3 regions of the Paenibacillus sp. SEL1 genome follow, and region 2 is predicted to be linked to each of the others. Evidence: riboswitches for the same ligand, from Rfam matches in the RefSeq annotation. Region 2 holds a riboswitch; each other region holds the start of a gene.
What was found. Region 2 has a riboswitch for cobalamin ahead of metE (5-methyltetrahydropteroyltriglutamate--homocysteine S-methyltransferase). Riboswitches for the same ligand answer to the same signal wherever they lie in the genome.

Region 1: another riboswitch for cobalamin. It lies ahead of ACYCSE_RS08425 (ABC transporter substrate-binding protein); the one in region 2 lies ahead of metE (5-methyltetrahydropteroyltriglutamate--homocysteine S-methyltransferase).
Region 3: another riboswitch for cobalamin. It lies ahead of ACYCSE_RS15935 (ABC transporter substrate-binding protein); the one in region 2 lies ahead of metE (5-methyltetrahydropteroyltriglutamate--homocysteine S-methyltransferase).

What each region holds. Positions count from the first base shown of each region.
Region 1 covers NZ_CM137723.1:1,833,208-1,839,915, forward strand. Annotated here, with positions in the region: gene ACYCSE_RS08410 (ATP-binding cassette domain-containing protein) at 1-681, opposite strand, end outside; gene ACYCSE_RS08415 (ABC transporter permease) at 681-1,496, opposite strand; gene nikB (nickel ABC transporter permease) at 1,511-2,440, opposite strand; gene ACYCSE_RS08425 (ABC transporter substrate-binding protein) at 2,456-4,036, opposite strand; cobalamin riboswitch at 4,254-4,457, opposite strand; gene ACYCSE_RS08430 (nucleobase:cation symporter-2 family protein) at 5,212-6,519, opposite strand; gene ACYCSE_RS08435 (xanthine phosphoribosyltransferase) at 6,513-6,708, opposite strand, start outside.
Region 2 covers NZ_CM137723.1:1,636,441-1,643,148, reverse strand. Annotated here, with positions in the region: gene ACYCSE_RS07560 (DUF1700 domain-containing protein) at 1-212, opposite strand, end outside; gene ACYCSE_RS07555 (PadR family transcriptional regulator) at 205-534, opposite strand; gene ACYCSE_RS07550 (DUF6985 domain-containing protein) at 915-1,448, shown strand; gene metE (5-methyltetrahydropteroyltriglutamate--homocysteine S-methyltransferase) at 1,537-3,855, opposite strand; cobalamin riboswitch at 4,017-4,212, opposite strand; gene nrdG (anaerobic ribonucleoside-triphosphate reductase activating protein) at 4,395-4,892, opposite strand; gene ACYCSE_RS07535 (anaerobic ribonucleoside triphosphate reductase) at 4,889-6,708, opposite strand, start outside.
Region 3 covers NZ_CM137723.1:3,490,771-3,497,478, forward strand. Annotated here, with positions in the region: gene cbiB (adenosylcobinamide-phosphate synthase CbiB) at 1-427, shown strand, start outside; gene ACYCSE_RS15930 (histidine phosphatase family protein) at 472-1,230, shown strand; cobalamin riboswitch at 1,353-1,546, shown strand; gene ACYCSE_RS15935 (ABC transporter substrate-binding protein) at 1,755-2,762, shown strand; gene ACYCSE_RS15940 (FecCD family ABC transporter permease) at 2,759-3,805, shown strand; gene ACYCSE_RS15945 (ABC transporter ATP-binding protein) at 3,802-4,635, shown strand; gene cobT (nicotinate-nucleotide--dimethylbenzimidazole phosphoribosyltransferase) at 4,679-5,749, shown strand; gene cobU (bifunctional adenosylcobinamide kinase/adenosylcobinamide-phosphate guanylyltransferase) at 5,746-6,306, shown strand; gene cobS (adenosylcobinamide-GDP ribazoletransferase) at 6,303-6,708, shown strand, end outside.

The DNA.
Region 1 (6,708 bases), 200 kb from region 2:
GCCTCCGCTTAGTTCAAAAGGATATGACGACAAAATATGCTCAGGATTTGCAAATCCAACCTTGCGGAGCAGAGAGCGCAAATAGGCCTCCCGCACTGGAGTAGCGCCTCCTCTGGCTATCTCCGTGGCACGGCTCAGCATCTGCCCCATCCGTGGCAGCACGCCCAGTGGGTGGACTTGCTGCGGTGCAGTGTGGGATGCGACAGCATCAGCGTGCCCCGGCTCCATCTGGTCATGCGGCATCCGACGCCGCCCGTGCAGTCTAAGCGTATCCATCAGCTGGGCGCGGACAGTCCGGATCGGGTTCAACCCGCTCAGCGACTGTTGAATGAGCAGGGCAATATCCTCTCGGCGCAGCCTTTGCCAGCGCCGTTCCTGGAACGGGAGGATGTCTTCCCCGTTATAATAGATACGCCCTTGCGTAACATTAATACCTGGTTCCAGCATGCCTGCGATTGCGTGTGCGGTCAGGCTCTTGCCGCATCCACTCGGTCCGGTCAGGGCCACAATCTCCCCTGAATATATGGAAAAGCTCACATCACGCAGCAGTAGTTTGCCCCCGCTTCCGCTTGCTCCTACGCCTGTGCGGCAGATTTCCAAATGTTCCACGTGTAACAACGGTCTTCGCCCTGCCACTTGTTCTATCGTATCCTTGCACCCAAGGGCTGTTTGATCCTCCACTATTTGTCCGCCCCCTTTTCCGAAAAGCGGTCGCCCAAAAGCTGGCAGGCAAGTACGAACAGCATAATCGCCAAGCCCGGGAAAATCATGACATGCGGGGCCACCTGAAAATACGAGGTTGCATCATGCAGCATCACGCCCCACTCTGGCTTAGGCGGCTGTACACCCAATCCAAGAAAGGACAGCCCAGCGATCATCAGCACCACGCGTCCGATATCCCATACCGCATAAACCAACAACTGCGGCAACGCTTGTGGCAATACATAACGGCTCAGTATACGTACGTGTGAATTGCCGGATAAACGGGCATATCGAACGTAGTCCTCCTGACAGGCTTTTTGAACCAGACTACGGATATACCGGACATAGACCGCCCACCGTACCGCAATAATCGCAAGGGTCATGTTAACAAAACCTGGACCCAAAATGCCCACAATTGCCACCGTTAAAATAATATCAGGAAAAGCCAGTACGCCGTCGATTCCCCGCATGATCAGCTGATCCACGCGTCCGCGCACATAACCAATGAGCAACCCTATAGGCAGACTGAAGCATAACGTAGCTACAGTAATTGCACATGCGATTAGCACGCTCATCCGAATCCCGTAAATTAGCCTTGACATTACATCCCGACCCAGATGATCCGTACCGAAAGGATATTTCCGACTGGGTGGTGCCAGACGGTTCAAAAGATCCACTTGAAGAGGATCATGAGGAGCGACCCATGGAGCTAATAACCCAAGCAGCACGATCAGACCAAACAGTACGCCTCCTGCCAGCAAGCTCCCTTGAAAGGAAAGCCGTATCTTTTTCATTTTCAGCTTCCCCCTTAACGCAAACGCAGCCTCGGATCTATCGCCGTCTGGACCACATCCACCAAACACTGAACTCCTACAATTAAAAATACGGCGAAAATAACATACCCCTGAATCACCGGATAATCTCGCTGTGTAATTGCATCTATAAAGTACTTGCCCAACCCCGGCCATGAAAAAATGGTCTCTACGATGACATTACCTGCCAGCATAAATGATAGATTGGTACCTAGCAGTGTAATTATAGGCAGAACCGCATGCTTAAATATCTCAAAAAACAGGATATGCATACGGGAAAAGCCTCGAGCCTTCGCTGCTTTCACAAAATTCCGGTCACCCAGCTCCAGCATTTGAGCGCGTAGTACACGGGCTTGCACAGCTCCCAAACCTGCGCCAAGAGTCAGCGCTGGGAGCACTAAATGTGTCCAATCCTCCCTTCCCATGGATGGGAGCCAGCCCAAGCGAACGGAGAATAGATAGATCAACAGAAAACCAAGCCAAAAAGAGGGGATCGACGATCCCAGCAGGGCGAATAGCCTGCCCAGACGATCCAATGGGCCGCTAATTTTTAGAGAGGCAGCCAGCCCCAACCCCAGCGTAAGCACCGTCATGACGGCAAAGCCCGCAGCAGCTAGCTCCACAGTAGCAGGCAGTCTGTTCCACAGTTCGGCTAGCACGGATTCCTTGGATACATACGAGGTGCCCCAATGCCCTGTGAACACATCCCGCAGCCAGTTCACATATTGAATATGAAACGGTTCGTTTAAGCCTAGTTCCTGCCGTAGCGTCGTCAACGCCTCCTCAGAGGCAGGGACATTATGCGCGGTGAGCAAAATGGTAGCAGGGTCTCCAGGAGCCAGCCGCATCAGTACAAAAGTCAGCGTGGATACAACAAATACAATGATGAGCAGCTGCGCCACACGTTCCAGTATAAAACGAATCATAGGATACGCCGCTCGTTATTCCGCAATATCGGATTGCGCTGTAATGTAGTAATACTCGATCGGATGGGGTGTAAAACCCTCTACCCCTTTTTTCACACCAAACACATTGTCAGGATGCACAATGAAGGACTGTGGCAAATCCGTATTGATGATATCCAGCGCTTGTAGTGTCACAGCATTACGCTGCGCTGTATCCTTCGCCAGCTTCAAGCTGTTAAGAATACTCTGCAGCGGTTTGGAACTATAACGGCTTACATTGGCTTCGCTTTGCGAAGAATAAAACATGTCCATAAAATATTGTGGCTCTCCTGTATGAGCAGTAAGCATACTGTACATAGCAAAATCCCAATCGTTTTTGGTCAACGCCTCGTCGATATTTTCCACCTTGCGAATCTTGACCTGGATTCCCTCTTTCAGCAATTGGCTTTGGATGACCTCAGCCATAACAGAGAGCTCTGGACGCTGAGGAAAAGTCAGCAGCGTAACCTCGAACGGCTTGCCTTGCTTAGTCCATGTCCCTTGGGCGTCCTTCTGCCAGCCATCCTTCGTTAACAGCTGATCCGCCGTTCCGTCCAGCGCTTTACGCTCAACTTTACCGAAGGGAAGAATGCTCGGGAACGGACTGCTTGCTTCCGTACCGAAGCCCCTCATGACGGCGCTCACAATCGATGTGCGTGGAATCAGGCTGTCCACCACCTTACGGTTCGCCGCATCCTTGAATACTGGGGATTCCATATTATACACGAGCATATGGGTGCGCAAGGAGGGAGCCGACAGCACCTGTAGCTTGTCGTTCTTTTTCAGTACCTCTGCGTTATCAACCGGAATATCCGTCGCTACATCCACCTCGCCGGATTGCAGCGCCATCAGGCGCGAATTCCCGTCCGTAATGAACTTCATCGTCGCTTCAGCCAATCGTGCCTTCTCGCCCCAATATCCGTCATAACGCTCTACGATCAAGGATTGGTCCTTGTTGAACGCTTTGATTTTAAAGGCGCCTGTCATCGCTGGGTAACTCTGCTCATCTTTCATCGATGTCACATCCAGTACAATCGTCGATGGATCAGCTAGATTGGACACCAACGCCGCATTCGGCTGGTTTGTCGTGATCTTTAAGGCCAGCGGGCCGCTTACATCAATGGACTTCACATTCAGTAAATCCTTCGCCAGATGGCTTTTCTCGATAGAGCGTAGCAAAGATGCTTTTACACTTGCTGCATCCATACTCTTTCCATTATGAAAAGTGACTTTATCCTGCAAGCTGAACGTCCAAACTGTAGGACTATCCTGCTTCCACTCCTTTGCCAGCCAAGCCACAGGCTCCAGCTTTTCATTCAAACGTACCAGTGTCTCACCTGCACCGGATCGCATCACATCCCAGCTATTATCTCCGTGCGGGTCAACACCTGACGGTTTCCATGTATACGCCATTACCAGCTTTTTACCTGTCGCTGTTTGTTGTGCTGACGCGTTCTCATCTTTGCCGGAGCTATTCGACGTCTTATTGCTAGTACATCCCGAAAGAGCCATAACTGCCAGTAACAGCATCACCCCTGTACATATCAACCATGAGCGCCTGCTACGATTGCTAATCATTCGATGAATCCCCCTCTATCTTGTAAAATCATATAAACCTAACGCAAAAGGCGAAAAAAGCATTCCAGACCACTTGATCAGCAGTCAGAAATGCTTTCATTATAAAATGTCAAAACACACCTCGAAGCCAACTCCAAAAACATAGAAGGGATCAGATCGGTTTCAGACATTCCGTATGCAGCACGCCTAACCACCTCCCCAGCATCCCGTGGGTCTGACAGTGATGTCAAAACAGGCAGGTCTCCTGACTCCAAGCGTATCTTTCAGGCCTTCCCGGTTCTTCACAGTTCCAGTGGCTGTTCTGAAAGCTCCAGCAGTATCCTGCTGATGCCTGTATACAGTGGCGGGCCCGTGTCGGAATCAACCGAACTTCCCTTTTAAGTGAACACGCTCAACAACTATCCACATGGTCTCAACAAAACCCCGTACATAGAGTCGTCCGGCTCACACCTGTTTTCTTCCTTTATTTCTTTCCATTACGATCTTATTTTGTTGTCACAGGCTTGTCAATAAAGGCTGCACAATAATTTAAATTTGAACAATATGGCGAGAATGAAGGTAATGGCTATTCATTGCGTGCACGAAATGAACGTGCTAAAATTAGGTATAGAGTAAACCACCGTGTCCGTATACTAAAAAGAGCCTTCGCCGCGCCAACGGCAAAGACTCTTAGGACTTGAAAGGCTGTGGATCACCACCACGGCGCGCTGCACAACTAAATGTTAATGCAAACGAAACCCACCGTTAGGCGCCTAACCTAATTACGCGGTGGGTTTTCGCTTGTCCGAAATTTCCGACGTAGCCAGCGATAAAGTTTACGAATACTAAACACCAGGCTTAGTAACGTAACCATCCAACGCAACACATCGTAGCACGACACAAGGTTGACCATCGGCTTCACCCCCTTTCGGGAAGCTGCACCGTGGTCCGAAAACATCCACCACTATTCAAAATCCATAATTTGGATTATACCATGCCCCTTCCTACCACTCTAGCAAATTCTTCTAGCGCATAAACTGGAAAACGCACCAAATTAGAGCTACCCATTTCATCCCGAAGCTTTATCTATATGTCCCCACACGGCAAGGGTATCTACTATCTGGATAACTCCATGCCAAAAAGCCGGAAAAGAGGCATACGTCCTCTCTCCGGCTATCTTTATTTATTCCTAATCATCAAACCTTCTGTGGAACCTCCGAAACCGTCACGCTTTTGACCGATTCCCCTTGTTTTCTCGTCAAAACAATGTTCAAGACAATCGCTGTAATCGAACCCGAAACGATCCCATTTTGCAGCAGCATTTTGGCAAAGCTCGGCAGCTGGTCGAACATTTGTGGCAGAACGGCAGAGCCTAGGCCCACGGCAATACTGCATGCTGCGATCAGCAGATTGCTTTCCTTCCGCAGATCCACTTCTGACAAAATAGACATGCCTGATGCAGCAACCGAGCCAAACATGACGATCATCGCCCCGCCCAGCACAGCGTTAGGAATCACTGTCGTTAAGGCAGCCAGCTTAGGCAGCAAACCAAGAACAACCATGATCCCGCCCGCAGCAAAAATAACGTTCCGCGATTTGACGCGTGTGAGTGAGATCAGGCCAACATTTTGCGAGAAAGCTGTATAAGGAAACGCATTAAAAATACCCCCAAGCATAATCGCGAGTCCTTCGGAACGTAGACCATTGACGATCTGCTTCTGTTCCACCTTCTGATCAATCGCTTTGCCTACTGCCAGATAAACGCCTGTAGACTCAACCATACTGACAATATTGACGATAATCATCGTACATACTGCCATCATGCTAAACTCTGGCTTACCAAAATAAAACGGCTGCGCGACACTCACCCATGAGGCTTCCGCCACGGGAGCAAAATGCACCATTCCCATTCCATAAGCAACCACCGTACCCGCGAACAGACCAATAAGCACGGAAATCGAGCGCAAAAAGCCTTTTGCCAACCGATTCACAAGCAGGATAACCAGTAGTGTAACTAACGCCAACAGCAAATTACGTGGCTGTCCAAAATCCGCGCTGTCCTGGCCCCCTGCTACATTGTTCATCGCCACCGGAATAAGAGATAGACCGATAATCGTAACGACCGAACCCGTAACGACCGTCGGGAAAAAGCGTAGCAACTTGCCATACAACGGTGCCGCTAATACCACAAATATACCGGACAAAATGATGGCACCGTACGCTGTCGCTAAATTTGAGGTCGAAGCAATTGCGATAATGGGCCCTACTGCCGTAAACGTACAGCCTAAAATGACAGGCAGTCTACTACCGAAAAAGCGTGTTCCCATAATCTGTAATAACGTAGCAATCCCGCAAGTGAACAAATCGGCAGCCACCAAATAAGCCATCTGGGCTGGTGTCAGGTGCAATGCTCCCCCTACAATTAGAGGTACAGCAATTGCTCCGGCGTACATGGCCATGACATGCTGGAAACCCAGCGCGAATAACTTTTGTTTACTTAACATCCCACATTCTCCTTAACGGGAGGAATCACCGCGCCAGCTTCCTCTATAAAATGAACCTCGCCTGGTGCCATGGAAGCGATACGCGCAAGAGAACGGACGGCAACGCCTCTTTGCTCCAACAGTCCACGGCCTTCCTGGAAGCTCTTCTCAATCACACAGCCAACCCCGGCCAGCTCCGCTCCTGCCTCC
Region 2 (6,708 bases):
GAAGCGTTCCAAGCTGCATTAGGATCATCCAACGCTTCTCGGGCAATATCCTCTGGGTTACCCAGCTCATTGGCAATCTCACTTTCGCTTTTTCCATTGACCAACCCGTAGTCAAAATGCTGGCTCAAATCACTAAGCAGCTCATTGCGTACCTCTGCAGGGAGAGGAGAAAGACGCTGCTCCACCTCTGTAAGAAACTGTTTTCTATTCATCGGAATTTCCTTCCTCCAGTAGGCTTGCGACATGATGGACAAAATCATTCCATTCCCGCGTAAGTATTTTTGTATAATGGCTTCCAGTATCAGTCAGCCGATAATATTTACGGGGAGGCCCCTCGGTCGATTCCTGTAAATACGTTGTGCAGTATCCTTCTGATACCAGACGGCGAAGCAGTGGATATAGGGCTCCCTCAGCTACTTCAATATGACGGGAGACGGCTTGAGCCAACTCGTAGCCATAACGGTCTCTGCGTCCAATTAGAACTAGAACGCACAGTTCCAGTACCCCTTTTTTGAATTGGATGTTCACATTCACGAGCGGTGCTCCCTTCCTGGATGTTATCAATGATTCATAGGTGTCGTTCGGAATAAGGGGAAGAAACGTGTGTTTGTGCATAATTTGTCACGGGTACTAATTATAGAACAGTAGTCAGGTATAATTTAACATCATGTACTGATTAATGCAAGGTACTAAATTTTTAATAATAAAATATTTGTGCCGAAATGGGCAGATTTTCTTTCTTGAAGGCTTTATTGAATAGCGAATGTTGTAGAAAAAAGTAGTTTCATTTGGAAATTCCTCGAAATCTGGCTGGAAGCCCAAATAGGCTGCCGCTTTAATTTCATTCATTAAAATGATAGATTGTAAAGTATTCAATAGGGTTAAAGATTACTTTTTATGAAGAGGTGGTAAGGGTGGATTGGAAACACTGGTATATGGAACTGGAACAGGATGATGAGTCTTGGGATGTATCTGAGGAGATTGTTCTGCGTGGTATAGTACATGTTAATTTTTGCGGGCAGCCCTCGGAAGTAGAAGTCGAATTTATCGTGGGAGCCGACTCCGAAGAACAGGCACAGACTATAGAAGAACCTACACAGTTGCAAAAAAAGACATGGGAGCAGTATATGGAATATTCGTCAACTATTCATCCTCAAGTGTTGGAGTCCATACACCATCATTATGCTGGCATAGTGGAAAAGTACCGGAATGCTTACAGTACATGGGGAGAGGACCCAGATGAATATGCGCCTTATGTGGAGCGCCCGGAACAATTGTTGGATCGAATACAGCTTATGTCTATACTGATTTCCGACTCATCGGCAAAGGATGAACTGTATTTGAATTTTAGTTGCTCCTGGGATCGAGAACATGGCTTAGGCGTACATATGAAGCAGATGAAAATGGAGCATATTCAAGGCGTATATACATTATATGATCTAGAATAAATCCCCCTTCCTGGCTTTTAGCAAAAAGGGCCGGAAAGGGGAATAGGATAAGGCGAAAATGATGGCGCGATTGGATACGATAAAAAAATTAGTTGGATACAGCCAATGCAGCCCGGGCTGCTTGAGCCGCTTGTACCATTTGTCGCAAGGCGGCGACAGATTCCTCTTTGGTACGGGTTTTCAGACCACAATCCGGATTAACCCAGAACAAATCTGATGGCAGTACGCGCAGGGCACGCTGGATCATGCTTAGCATTTCAGATACATCGGGGATGCGCGGGCTGTGGATATCGTACACGCCCAGACCGATGCCTTTGTCGTATACCTGATCTTCAAAGCTGACAATCAGTTCTCCGTGGCTTCGCGAGGTTTCAATAGATATAACGTCGGCATCCATATCGGAGATGGACTGAATCATATGCTGAAATTCGGAATAGCACATATGCGTATGGATTTGGGTCGCTGGCTCAACGGTGGCCGTGGTCACAAGGAAGGCTTGAACCGCCCAATCCAGATAGGCTTGCTGCTGTTCTTTTTTCAGCGGAAGCCCTTCACGAATTGCAGGCTCATCGACCTGAATCATGCCGATGCCCGCTTGTTCCAGTGCCTCTACCTCTGCCCGTAATGCCAGAGCCAACTGTAAAGCAACTTGACTACGTGGAATGTCATTACGTTCGAAAGACCAGTTCAAAATGGTCACAGGACCCGTAAGCATTCCCTTAACAGGCTTGGAGGTTAACGATTGGGCGAATGCCGTTTCTTCCACGGTCATGGGCTGATCGAAGGAAACGTCTCCGTATATAATCGGTGGTTTGACACAGCGGGAGCCGTAGGACTGCACCCATCCGTTTTGCGTAAAAGCAAAGCCGTTCAGCTTTTCGCCAAAAAATTCAACCATGTCGGTCCGCTCAAATTCCCCATGTACAAGCACATCAATGCCAATGTCCTCTTGGATATCAATCCATTCCTTAATTTGCTGTTGGATGAACGTTCGATATTGCTCGGCAGACCATTCTCCTTTGCGATAGTGCAGGCGGGCCTTGCGGATCTCGGCGGTTTGCGGGAAGCTACCAATGGTCGTCGTAGGCAGTGGAGGCAACTTCAGCTTATTTTGCTGAATCTCACGACGTTCGGCAAAAGGAACGCTGCGTGACAGAGGCTCTTTGGCCAACAGGTCGGCCAGATCGGCAGCTGTCTGTACGCGTGCTGCTGAACTGTTGAAACGGGCTACCGCATCTGCACTTTGCTCAAGCTTGGATAGTGCGGATGGATCGTGTTTGCCAAGTGCAGCCGTCAGGATGGCGATTTCCTCTAGCTTTTCATCAGCAAAGGCCAGCGCTTGCACCAGCTCCTTGTCCAGCTTGTGCTCTGCCTCCAGGCTGACTGGCACATGCAGCAGACTGCATGATGGCTGTACGATAAGCTGCTCGGCAGTGGTCTGTTCTGCTAACTGACCCAGCAGAGCAGCTACAGCGTTCAGGTCGCTGCGCCATATATTGCGTCCGTCAATGACACCAGCGCCCAGCGTTTTTCCTTTAGGAAAGCCATGCTGCAATATATGCTGAAGATTTTCGCCATCATCATACACAAAATCAAGACCCAGCCCCTGTACTGGAAGTACGGACAGACGCTCATAATGATCTAGGCTGCCAAAGTAGGTTTGCAGCATTATATTTAAGGAGGGCGCAGCTTGGGTCAAAGCTTCATAGACTTCCTGGATAATGCCCAGATCCTCTACTGGGAATGAGGTGGTCAGGACAGGTTCATCGATTTGGACCCACTGAACACCTTCTGCTGCTAGTTCAGACAGGACACGGGTGTATAAAGGCAGGAAGGTTCTTATAATAGAGGCAAGCTCCTTACGATCATAGCCTTTGGAAAGGGTAACGAATGAATAGGGGCCGATGAGGACCGGTTTCCCATCAATACCTAGTTCTTGTTTTGCTTCACGATAAGCCTGTAAAGGTTTATTTTCAGTGAACACCGGAACTGCATTCGCCAATTCAGGAACGATGTAGTGATAATTGGTATTCATCCATTTGGTCATTTCACTGGCGGTTGCTCCCTTCTGACCGCGAGCGATCCCGAAGTACACGGACAGAGGAATCGGACCTGCGGGACGATAGTTGAACCGTTCAGGTACTAGACCGAACATCACAGATGTATCCAGCATGTGATCGTAATAGGAGAAGTCTCCGACAGGAATGCGATCAATCCCCTTGTCACGCTGCTTGCTCAGATGCTCCAACCGTAATTTTTTCATCTCCGTCTGCAGTTCGCTTTCGTTAATGCTGCCGTTCCAGAAGCGTTCCAGTGCTTTCTTCCATTCCCGGTTTTCGCCGATACGCGGATATCCCAGATTACTGCTAATTAAGCCGGACAATTCAGGCCATTCAATAATGGACATGTACTTTTCCTCCTAGTGGGTAGCTGTTTTATTTTTACGTACCAAAAAAGGCATTCTTCCCCCCAAGGTTAAAAATAAGTAGGGGAAAGAATGCCTCCGTGATTAAAAAATCAAAAATACGGCGACTGCTCTTAACACCTCCCTATCTTCCGTAGGTACTTGCGATGTTGTTAAAATAGGCAGGTCTCCTGACTTACGGATCATGACGCTCAGCACTCCTTCCCGGTCTGTGGACCAGTGGATATATGAACAGCTGAAAGTTCCCCGTTTACAGTGGCGGGACCGTGCCGGATTTGCACCGGCTTCCCTTTTAAGCCTGATCTGAATAGAACAGACACCTATCTCCAAGCTATGCGGTTAAGGTATGACGAATAATTATGCACTCGTATACTTGTTCACCATCATAAGTGAAACTTACAGGATGCGCAATAGAAACTCCAATGGAATCTGTTAGCTATATGAAAAAAAGACAAGCTTACCCATGATGGGGGCTTGTCTTAGATTAGATATAGCATCTTGCTTGCTGGGTAAGCATCGCCTTATGTCAATGAAACGGTATAACCTGCCTGAATGCTGGCTTTTACATCTACCAGACGCTGGTTGCGACTGCCCCGGAAGGGAAGGGTCAGGTCCTTTTGCTGTTCTACAAAACGACCGTCCACAATCACATCGCACAAAAGTGCCAGTTCCTGTCGCTCCGGATCTGTGAGTAGATCTTCATAGACAAAGCCAGTGTAAGCCCACACGGTTCGGTCGGGACAGGCTTCGCGGAAGTCACGCACAAATTGCGAGCATTCTGCTGCTGAGAAAAACGGGTCTCCCCCGCAGAGAGTCAGTCCATCCAACAACGGATTTTCCATGATGTCACGAATGACCTCCTGTTGTCGTTGGGGGGTGAATGGCTCGCCTGCACGGAAGCTCCATGACTCTGGATTAAAGCATCCAGGACAGGCATGACGGCAACCGCTAATGAACACAACGGTGCGCAGGCCGTATCCTTCGTTCAGAGATTCCGGAATGTAGCCACACAAATTCACTTATGTTTCACCCGGTCTCGAACTTCTGCCTGTTTTGCGGCATTAAAGCGAACGGTATAATCTCCTGTCAGATATCCGGTTACCCGACGTAAGCGCTGAAAGTGTGTGTGCTCCTCATCTGTGCCACATTGGGGGCAGCTTGTCCCGATAATCCCTTCATAACCACATTCCGTACAACGATCCACCGGATGGTTGATGGAGAAATAGCCGATGTTCTGATGCAGCGCATACTGAACAATTTTAAGAAACGCATCCGGGTTATTCCGCGCATTACCGTCCAGCTCAATGTATGAAATCGCACCAGCGTTGCATAGGTTATGGAACGGAGCTTCCAAGCTGATTTTACGAGCAGCCGGGAGCGTGTAATACACGGGAATATGAAAAGAATTGGTGTAATATTCTCGATCATTTACCTCAGGAATAATCCCGAAATCACGTTGATCCAGCAATGTGAACTTGCCCGACAGACCTTCGGCAGGCGTAGCGAACAATGTAATATTTAAATTGTGATATTCACTCATTCGATCGCAATACACGCGCATGGAAGTGATGATTCGCTGTGCCTCGCGGTATACAAAATCATCCTCCCCGTGGTGTTTCCCGTATAGTGCCTTCATGCACTCAGCCAGCCCGATGAACCCGATCGAAAGCGTACCGTGTTTTAGTACGCCTCCCACCTTATCATCTGGTGCCAGTTGTTCTCCACCTTCCCATACCCCTTCGCGCATCATAAAGTCCGAGGCTTTGGCCGGTTGGCTGGTCTGGATTTGATAGCGATGAATTAGGCCATCTACCGCAATGCGCATAACTTCTTCTAGTCTCGCATCAAAGCGATCACGGTCAGGTGTCAGGCGTTTGCCTGTGCAAATACCATATTCAATGCCAAGCCGCACCAGATTAATGGTATTGAAGGAGAGATTCCCCTTGCCACTCTGCCGGTTTCTACCGAAACGGTCAGAAATGGTGCGGGTACGGCAACCCATTGTCGCTATAATGGTATCTGGATCATCAGCACGGTAAAAAGGCAGGTTGAAGGTGGCATCCACATTCACAAAATTGGGATACATCCGTCTGCTAGAGCATTCTACCGCCCGTAAGAACAAATCATAATTGATGTCGCCTTCTGCCTGGTTGATTCCCTCTTTACATTGGAAAATATGTTGTGGAAAAATAGGAGTTTCCCCGCTGCCCAAGCCGCGAATAGTGGCCTCCAGCAGCGATTGAGTAACAAGCCGTCCCTCAGCAGACGTGCACATTCCGTAATTCAGTGAAGTGAATGGAATCTGTCCCCCCGCCCGACTGCTCATGGTGTTCAGGTTATGAATGAGCGATTCAGCAGCCTGCCGGGTTTCCGTCTGCGTTTCTTCGCGTGCGAATGCGTATGAACGAGGGCAGACTTCTTGCAAATGGGGATTGGCCATATGTAGTTCGTCGTCAGACAGACTGGATTCTACCTCTTCCTCGAACAGCCGAAGTCCCTTGCGCAGATGCTTGCGGAAGGACCGGGCAACGTATGGGGCAAGGTCCCAATCGATTTTATTGGCAGAGACACCTCCGAATTGGCTGTTTTGCTGAGACTGGAATATGATGGCGACAAGTGCCATAGCAGACATAATCGTTTGCGGTGTGCGCACAGAGCCGTTGCCTGTATTGAAGCCGTCTCGCAGTAAACGACCAAAAGGAATAAAGATACAATTTGTAGTTCCGAGTGCATATTGGTCCAAATCGTGAACATATACATACCCGTGGTCAATCGCGTTCGTCAGTTCAGGCGGAAGTACCCGCAGGCGCGCATACCATTTGGCATACTCGGACC
Region 3 (6,708 bases), 1.9 Mb from region 2:
TTCCATGGTTGGCTATAAAAATGAAAAGTATCTGCATTTAGGCTGGGCTTCAGCGCGTCTAGATGATGTGGCTAACTACATTCCAGCACGCCTGACAGCGGCAATGCTTGTCGTAGCGGCGTGGATGTACAAGCGAGATGCTGCAAGAAGCTGGCGCACAGTCAAGCGAGACGCTCGTCTGCACCCAAGCCCGAACAGTGGCTTCCCGGAATCAGCTGTTGCTGGAGCACTGGGGATTCGTCTTGGAGGCTATAATGTGTATCATGGCGTGCGCTCCTTTCGTGCATACATGGGCGATTGGATACGACCGCTAGAGTCGAAAGATATACGGCATACAATCCAGCTGATGTTCGCCGTGTCCAGTATGTTCGTAGGATTGTGTTTGTTAGGAGCCGCAGGTTGTTTTGCCTTGGGATGGGTGCAATGAGGGTGAGGAGTAACACACTGAATAATGATCGAGCAGGAAGTGACATGATCTTGAAACAAGATATAGCAGCAAAAAGGACGGTAGAATACGTACAAAGTCCGAACTCACAGGAGGATAAGGTGCCGTATGATACTAAAGAAGATCTGCATTGGGACATGGAACTCGTGTTAGTTCGTCACGGCACAACCTTATGGAATAAGGAACGTCGATATCTGGGACACTCCGACTTAGGTTTGCTACCGGGAGCAGAACAGGAATTAAAGCCTTTGCAAGAAGAATTGCAGGGGCAGTCCTTTGCTCGAATCTACTGCAGCGATTTAATGCGATGTCGCCAGACCTTGCAGATCATTGTGCCGGAATCAGAATTGACGTCTGGAGGTTCCCTATCTATTATGTCTCCTATGATGGAACCACGTCTGCGAGAGCTTCATTTTGGCGAGTGGGATGGAAAAACGTATGACATGCTCAAGGATGTGTCGTTGTATCGCGCTTGGATTGATGAGCCGCAACGGATAACCCCTCCTGGAGGAGAGTCTTGGACAGATTTTGTGAATCGTTTGCGGAAATTTCTTGACTCTCTGTATGAATGGCGTGTTGCTATGGAAGTTCGACCCATGGATTTGACTGCTGGGCCGCTCTCTGTTTTGGTCGTTACGCATGGTGGCGTAATTCGTCAGTTAGCTTGTATGCTGATACCGGGCCATGATTTTTGGAGTCTGAATCCGAAGCCGGGAGAAGCATTTAGGATTCAATTGAGGCTGGCAGGACCGCACAATTACATAGCGGAAATGCTCCCTCGTTAGGTTAGGCACCAGTGGATAAAGAGGCTGTTTGGGTTGTAAGCCGCCTCATTTTAACCTATAATCATCAAGTAAAAGAACGGCTTGACTACCACTACATCAAATATCCAGCAGACGAGGTCGGCGCGGTGTGATGAAACTATGGTTTCCCTTGCCTGCGCTGTTAAAAGGGAAGTCGGTGTAAGTCCGGCGCGGTCCCGCCACTGTAAATGGAAACATGCCCGTTAGTCCTGCTTTATGTGCTACTAAGCATATGAAGGAATTTCAGGACATGCATCTTACCATAAGTCAGGATACCTGCCCGTCCGCCTGTCACCATAATCCTTCGAGGAAAGGATGACGTGTTCGCAGTGACTGTCCGTGCGGAAAGAAGCTGCCGCCTGCGCACGATCTGCGCTAACGTGACCCCTGTGTCCTGATATAAGGATGCGGGGGTTTTTTGATAGGAAAAGAAGGCTGGATTTAGAAGATATCTGATGATGCTCAAGTAACGCTCTTAACGATTTTTTTATGAAGGGGTGCATATCATGGCAGGAAAAAAAATAAAGGTTTGGACAACAGGTCTATTGGTTCTGATTTTGGCAGTTGTGCTGAGTGCATGTGGCGCTAATGGAAAAAATGCTGAAAATAAAGAGAATCAGACTTCTGCACAGCAGCCAGGAAAGACCGTAACCGCACAAGAGCCTCCGGGCAAAACAGTTTACCCACTCACAGTTAAGGATGCAACAGGACAGGAATTTACATTCAAAAAAGCGCCGGATAAAATCGTTTCCGTCTCCCCGGCAGAAACCGAGGCGCTGTTCGCCATCGGGCTGGATAAGGAAATAGTTGGCGTCTCCGACTACTCTGATTACCCGGAAGCAGCTACGAAAAAGCCTAAAGTAGGCGGTATTATGAAACCGAACGAAGAGGCGATCATTGCTGCTAACCCGGAAGTCGTTTTTGCAGGGATATCACTTAGTGAACAGGCTACGACCAAGCTGCGCGACATGGGAATTATGATTTTTAAAACGGAACCGAAGACAGTTGAAGATGTCATAGCTAACATCGAATTGTATGGAAAAATCACCGATCATCAGAAAGATGCGAGAGCGGTGACTGACAAGATGAGAGCAGATGTAGCGGAAGTGAAAGAAGGAGTTAAAAATATCGGTAAAGGGCAGAAGCTGCGGGTATACGTCGAGTTTTCACCAGGCTGGACAGTTGGTAAAGGTGAGTTTATGGACGAGCTGATTACTTTGGCGGGCGGCGAAAATGTAGGTGCCACGCAGAAGGGGTGGTACCAAATTAGTGAGGAAAATATTATTGCTGCGAACCCTGACGTGATTTTGTACAGCAAAAGTGTCAAGGACGACAAAACTGGCCAAACGCTCGGCGAAATCATTAAAGCTCGCAGTGGATGGGATCAAATATCGGCTGTTCGCCACAACCGGGTGTTTGCCGTGGATGATAATTTGATCAGTCGTCCGGGTCCACGCGTAACGGAAGGTCTCAAGGAAGTGGCCAAGGGCGTGTATCCTGAAATTTTCAAATGAACCGTAAACTGATCGGCTTTGGAGGGACAGGTCTTGTCTTGCTGTTGCTGACGCTGCTGCTCTGTCTTGGCATCGGCTCGGCCAAGCTTCCGGTCAGCCAGATCACGGGCATTCTGGTTAACCACCTTCCGTGGTTAGGCGATACATTTACACCGGATTGGAATACATCCTCAGAGCAGATTATTTTGAAGGTCAGATTGCCACGAGTGTTACTAGGAATGTTGGTAGGAGCAGCGCTGGCGCTGGCGGGAGCCGGATTTCAGGGTGTGCTGCGTAATCCTTTGGCTGATCCGTATACACTGGGGGTATCCTCGGGGGCTTCGGTAGGAGCGGCAGTACTGATCTATTGGGGCCTTCAATTTTCATTTGTTGGCATATGGACGCTGCCGCTAGTGGCATTTACGACCGGAATGCTGACGCTGTGGATGGTGCTGACGTTGGCACGGGAAGGTGGAAAAATTCCGACACAAAGTCTCATTTTGTCGGGTGTAGTGATGCAATCCTTTCTGGGAGCGGTTGTTTCCTTTCTGACAGCCATGTCGAAGGAGACGGTCAATGAAATATTGTACTGGACGATGGGAAGTCTTAGCCTGCGCGGTTGGTCATATACAGGAATCCTTTTACCTTATGTGGTCATAGGACTGGTATTTCTATGGAACCGGGCACGTGTACTGAATATTTTGGCTTTGGGTGAACGTCAGGCGGCTCACATGGGAGTTCATGTAGATGCGACGAAGCTATCTGTTCTGATCATTTCCACGCTGCTGACAGCTGCCGCTGTCTCGGTATGTGGAGTGATTGGCTTTGTGGGACTTGTTGTACCGCATATCATTCGTCTGGTGACAGGTCCTGATTACCGGATGATTGTTCCATTATCTGCGCTCGGTGGAGCCATTTTTATGGCTTGGGCGGATACGGCGGCTCGCACGTTGTTAGCCCCCACGGAAATTCCTCTGGGCGTGATGACGGCCTTTGTTGGGGCACCGTTCTTCGCATATCTCCTGTACCGGAACAAGAAGCTGCGCAGGGGGGAACTGCTGTGACAGAACAAAGTGAATCACAGAAGGTGCGGGATCGGGCATTAGAGGTAGCGGGTCTGACACGTGCCTATGGAGAGTTCCATGCGTTAAAGAATATAAGCTGGAGCGTCGACGAAGGAACTTGGTGGGGGATTATTGGTCCGAACGGAAGTGGAAAATCGACCTTGCTGCATCTGCTTTCGGGTGTAGATCAGCCAACTTCGGGAAACGTTCATATCTATGGCAAAAAGGTCGGTAGCTACAGCAGAAAGGAGCTTTCCCGACTCATAGCCGTACTCCAACAGGAAGGGCTTCCTCCAGTGGGATACACCGTCAGGGAAGTCGTAGAAATGGGACGTTTTCCTCATCAGGACTGGTTAGGCAGGGAAAAGGGTGTTGATGTGGAGGCGATCACGAATCGCGTGCTGGAGCGATTGGGTCTTACCACGTTGGCGGACAGAGCATTGGACCGCTTGAGTGGGGGACAGCGACAGCGTGTAGCTTTGGCAAAAGTAATGGTACAGGAGCCACGAATATTGCTGCTGGACGAGCCTACGACCTATCTGGACTTGCGCTATCAGCTTGAATTTATGGAACTGTTGGCAGATTGGCGCCAAGAAACGGGTGTGACGATCATTGCGGTCTTGCATGATCTTAACTTGACAGCCCAATTTTGCGAAGATTTGCTTGTACTCAAGGATGGAATGGTTGAAGGATTGGGAGCTTCATCGAAGTTATTAACCGAGGATCGGATTCGACGAGTATACGGTGTTGAGCCTGTGATGCTTCCGCATCCTGATAGCGGTGTGCCGCAGCTCTTGCTGCGCAGAAGTGCTTCGGATACAGCAGATTAAATAAACGATGAAACACACTTAAAAAGAGCAGGGAGTGGAAGGTATGAACAACAAGCTGCGTCAGCTGATCGATAGCATTGCCCAGCCGGATGGGGGGGCGGCCTCGGCAGCTTCAGCCTATTTGGACCAATTAACGAAGCCACCGGGAAGTCTTGGAAAGTTGGAAAGTGTGGCCATTCAGCTAGCAGGAATTACAGGAGTGGACAAGCCTGAATTTGATCGTAAAACGGTTATGGTCATGGCTGCGGATCACGGGGTGTGTGAAGAGGGAGTCAGTGCCTTTCCGGCTGAGGTTACACAGCAAATGCTGTATAACATGCTGTCAGGTGGCGCGGCAATTAATGTGCTGGCACGCCATGCGGGCGCAGATGTCAAGGTGGTAGATGTTGGCGTGAATGCGGATGTCGCTCACGCGAATCTGGTGGACCGTAAGGTACGCATGGGTACTTCGAATATAGCTAAAGGGCCAGCAATGCTGCGTACGGAAGCGGAACAGGCGGTTTTGGCCGGAGCTGAAGCCGTAGCAGAAGCGGTCAAAGGTGGCACACGGCTATTCGTTACCGGAGAACTGGGCATCGGGAATACGACAGCCAGCGCTGCGGTCGTATGTGCTCTTACCGGGCTAGAGCCGGAAGTTATCGTAGGCCGGGGAACGGGTGTAGATATGGCTGGACTTACCCGTAAAATATCGGTTGTCTGCCGCGCATTGGAGGTGAACCAGCCAGATGCAAATGATGCGCTCGACGTGCTCACTAAGGTCGGCGGTCTGGAGATTGCCGCCTTGGCAGGAGTCATCCTCGGCGCAGCCGCACATCGCTGTCCAGTCGTGTTGGACGGCTTTATTTCAGGCGCAGCCGCCCTTGCAGCGCGTGCACTTGCGCCTGCTAGCGCTGCGTACATGCTCGCTTCGCACGCCTCGGACGAGCGCGGACACGCGGCGGTGCTCCGCGAGCTCAAGCTGGAGCCCATGCTTCATTTGGACATGCGGCTCGGGGAGGGCACAGGCGGTGCGCTTAGCTTGCACCTGATTGATGCGGCGTGCCGCATCATGCGCGAAATGGCGACCTTTGCCAATGCAGGCGTATCGGACGGTCAGGGAGCCGCGCAGCGATGAAAGCGCTCGTGACCGGCGGGGCACGCAGCGGGAAAAGCGACTTTGCCGAGCGATTATGCATGTCGCGCGCTTCGCGCGCCTGCTACATTGCAACGGCGCAAGCCTATGACATGGAGATGAAGGAGCGCATCGCCCTTCATCGGGTCCAGCGCGAGTCTGCTGGGTACGACTGGCAGACGCTGGAGGAAGCTCAGGCGCTGCCTGAGCTGCTGCGACGGCTTGGCGGTGATCAAGCGTCGCAGCCCGCGCCTATGGTGCTAGTCGACTGCCTGACCCTGTGGCTGTCGAACGTGCTGCTGGCCGCAGGCGAGGACGGCGAGGCTGCGGCCAGAGCTGCCATTAATGAACTGACGGCAGCTGTGGAGCAGTATCCAGGGCAGCTCGTCATCGTAACCAACGAGGTTGGTGACGGTATTGTGCCCGAATATCCGCTGGGTCGGCTGTATCGGGATTTGAGTGGGGTTATGAATCAGCGGATTGCCCGTCTTTGTGATGAAGTATTTTTGGTGACGGCGGGCATTCCCGTAGAACTCAAACAGTTGGAATATAAGCTATGAGCCGCGAACGTCAGGCTGTTGCGGCGGCTTTTCAATTTTTAACGCGTCTTCCGGTGAAGGCGGAAATAGATTTTTCCCCGGATTTGCTTAAACGCAGTGCAAGTTATTATCCGCTGGTGGGAGTGGTTATTGGCATCATTGTCTGGGGCTTTGCGGCGCTTACTTCTATGGTGTTGCCGCCGTTGCCGTGTGCGATTCTTACGCTTGTTGTCTGGGTTTGGTTGACGGGCGGATTGCATTTGGACGGGTGGATGGATGCGGCTGATGCCTTATTCAGCTACCGATCCCGTGAGCGGATGCTGGAGATTATGAAGGATAGCCGTGTAGGAGCAATGGGCGTTATTGCTTGTGTGCTGCTACTTATGCTCAAGGCTTCTTTGCTGTATACGGTGCTGGTTGAAC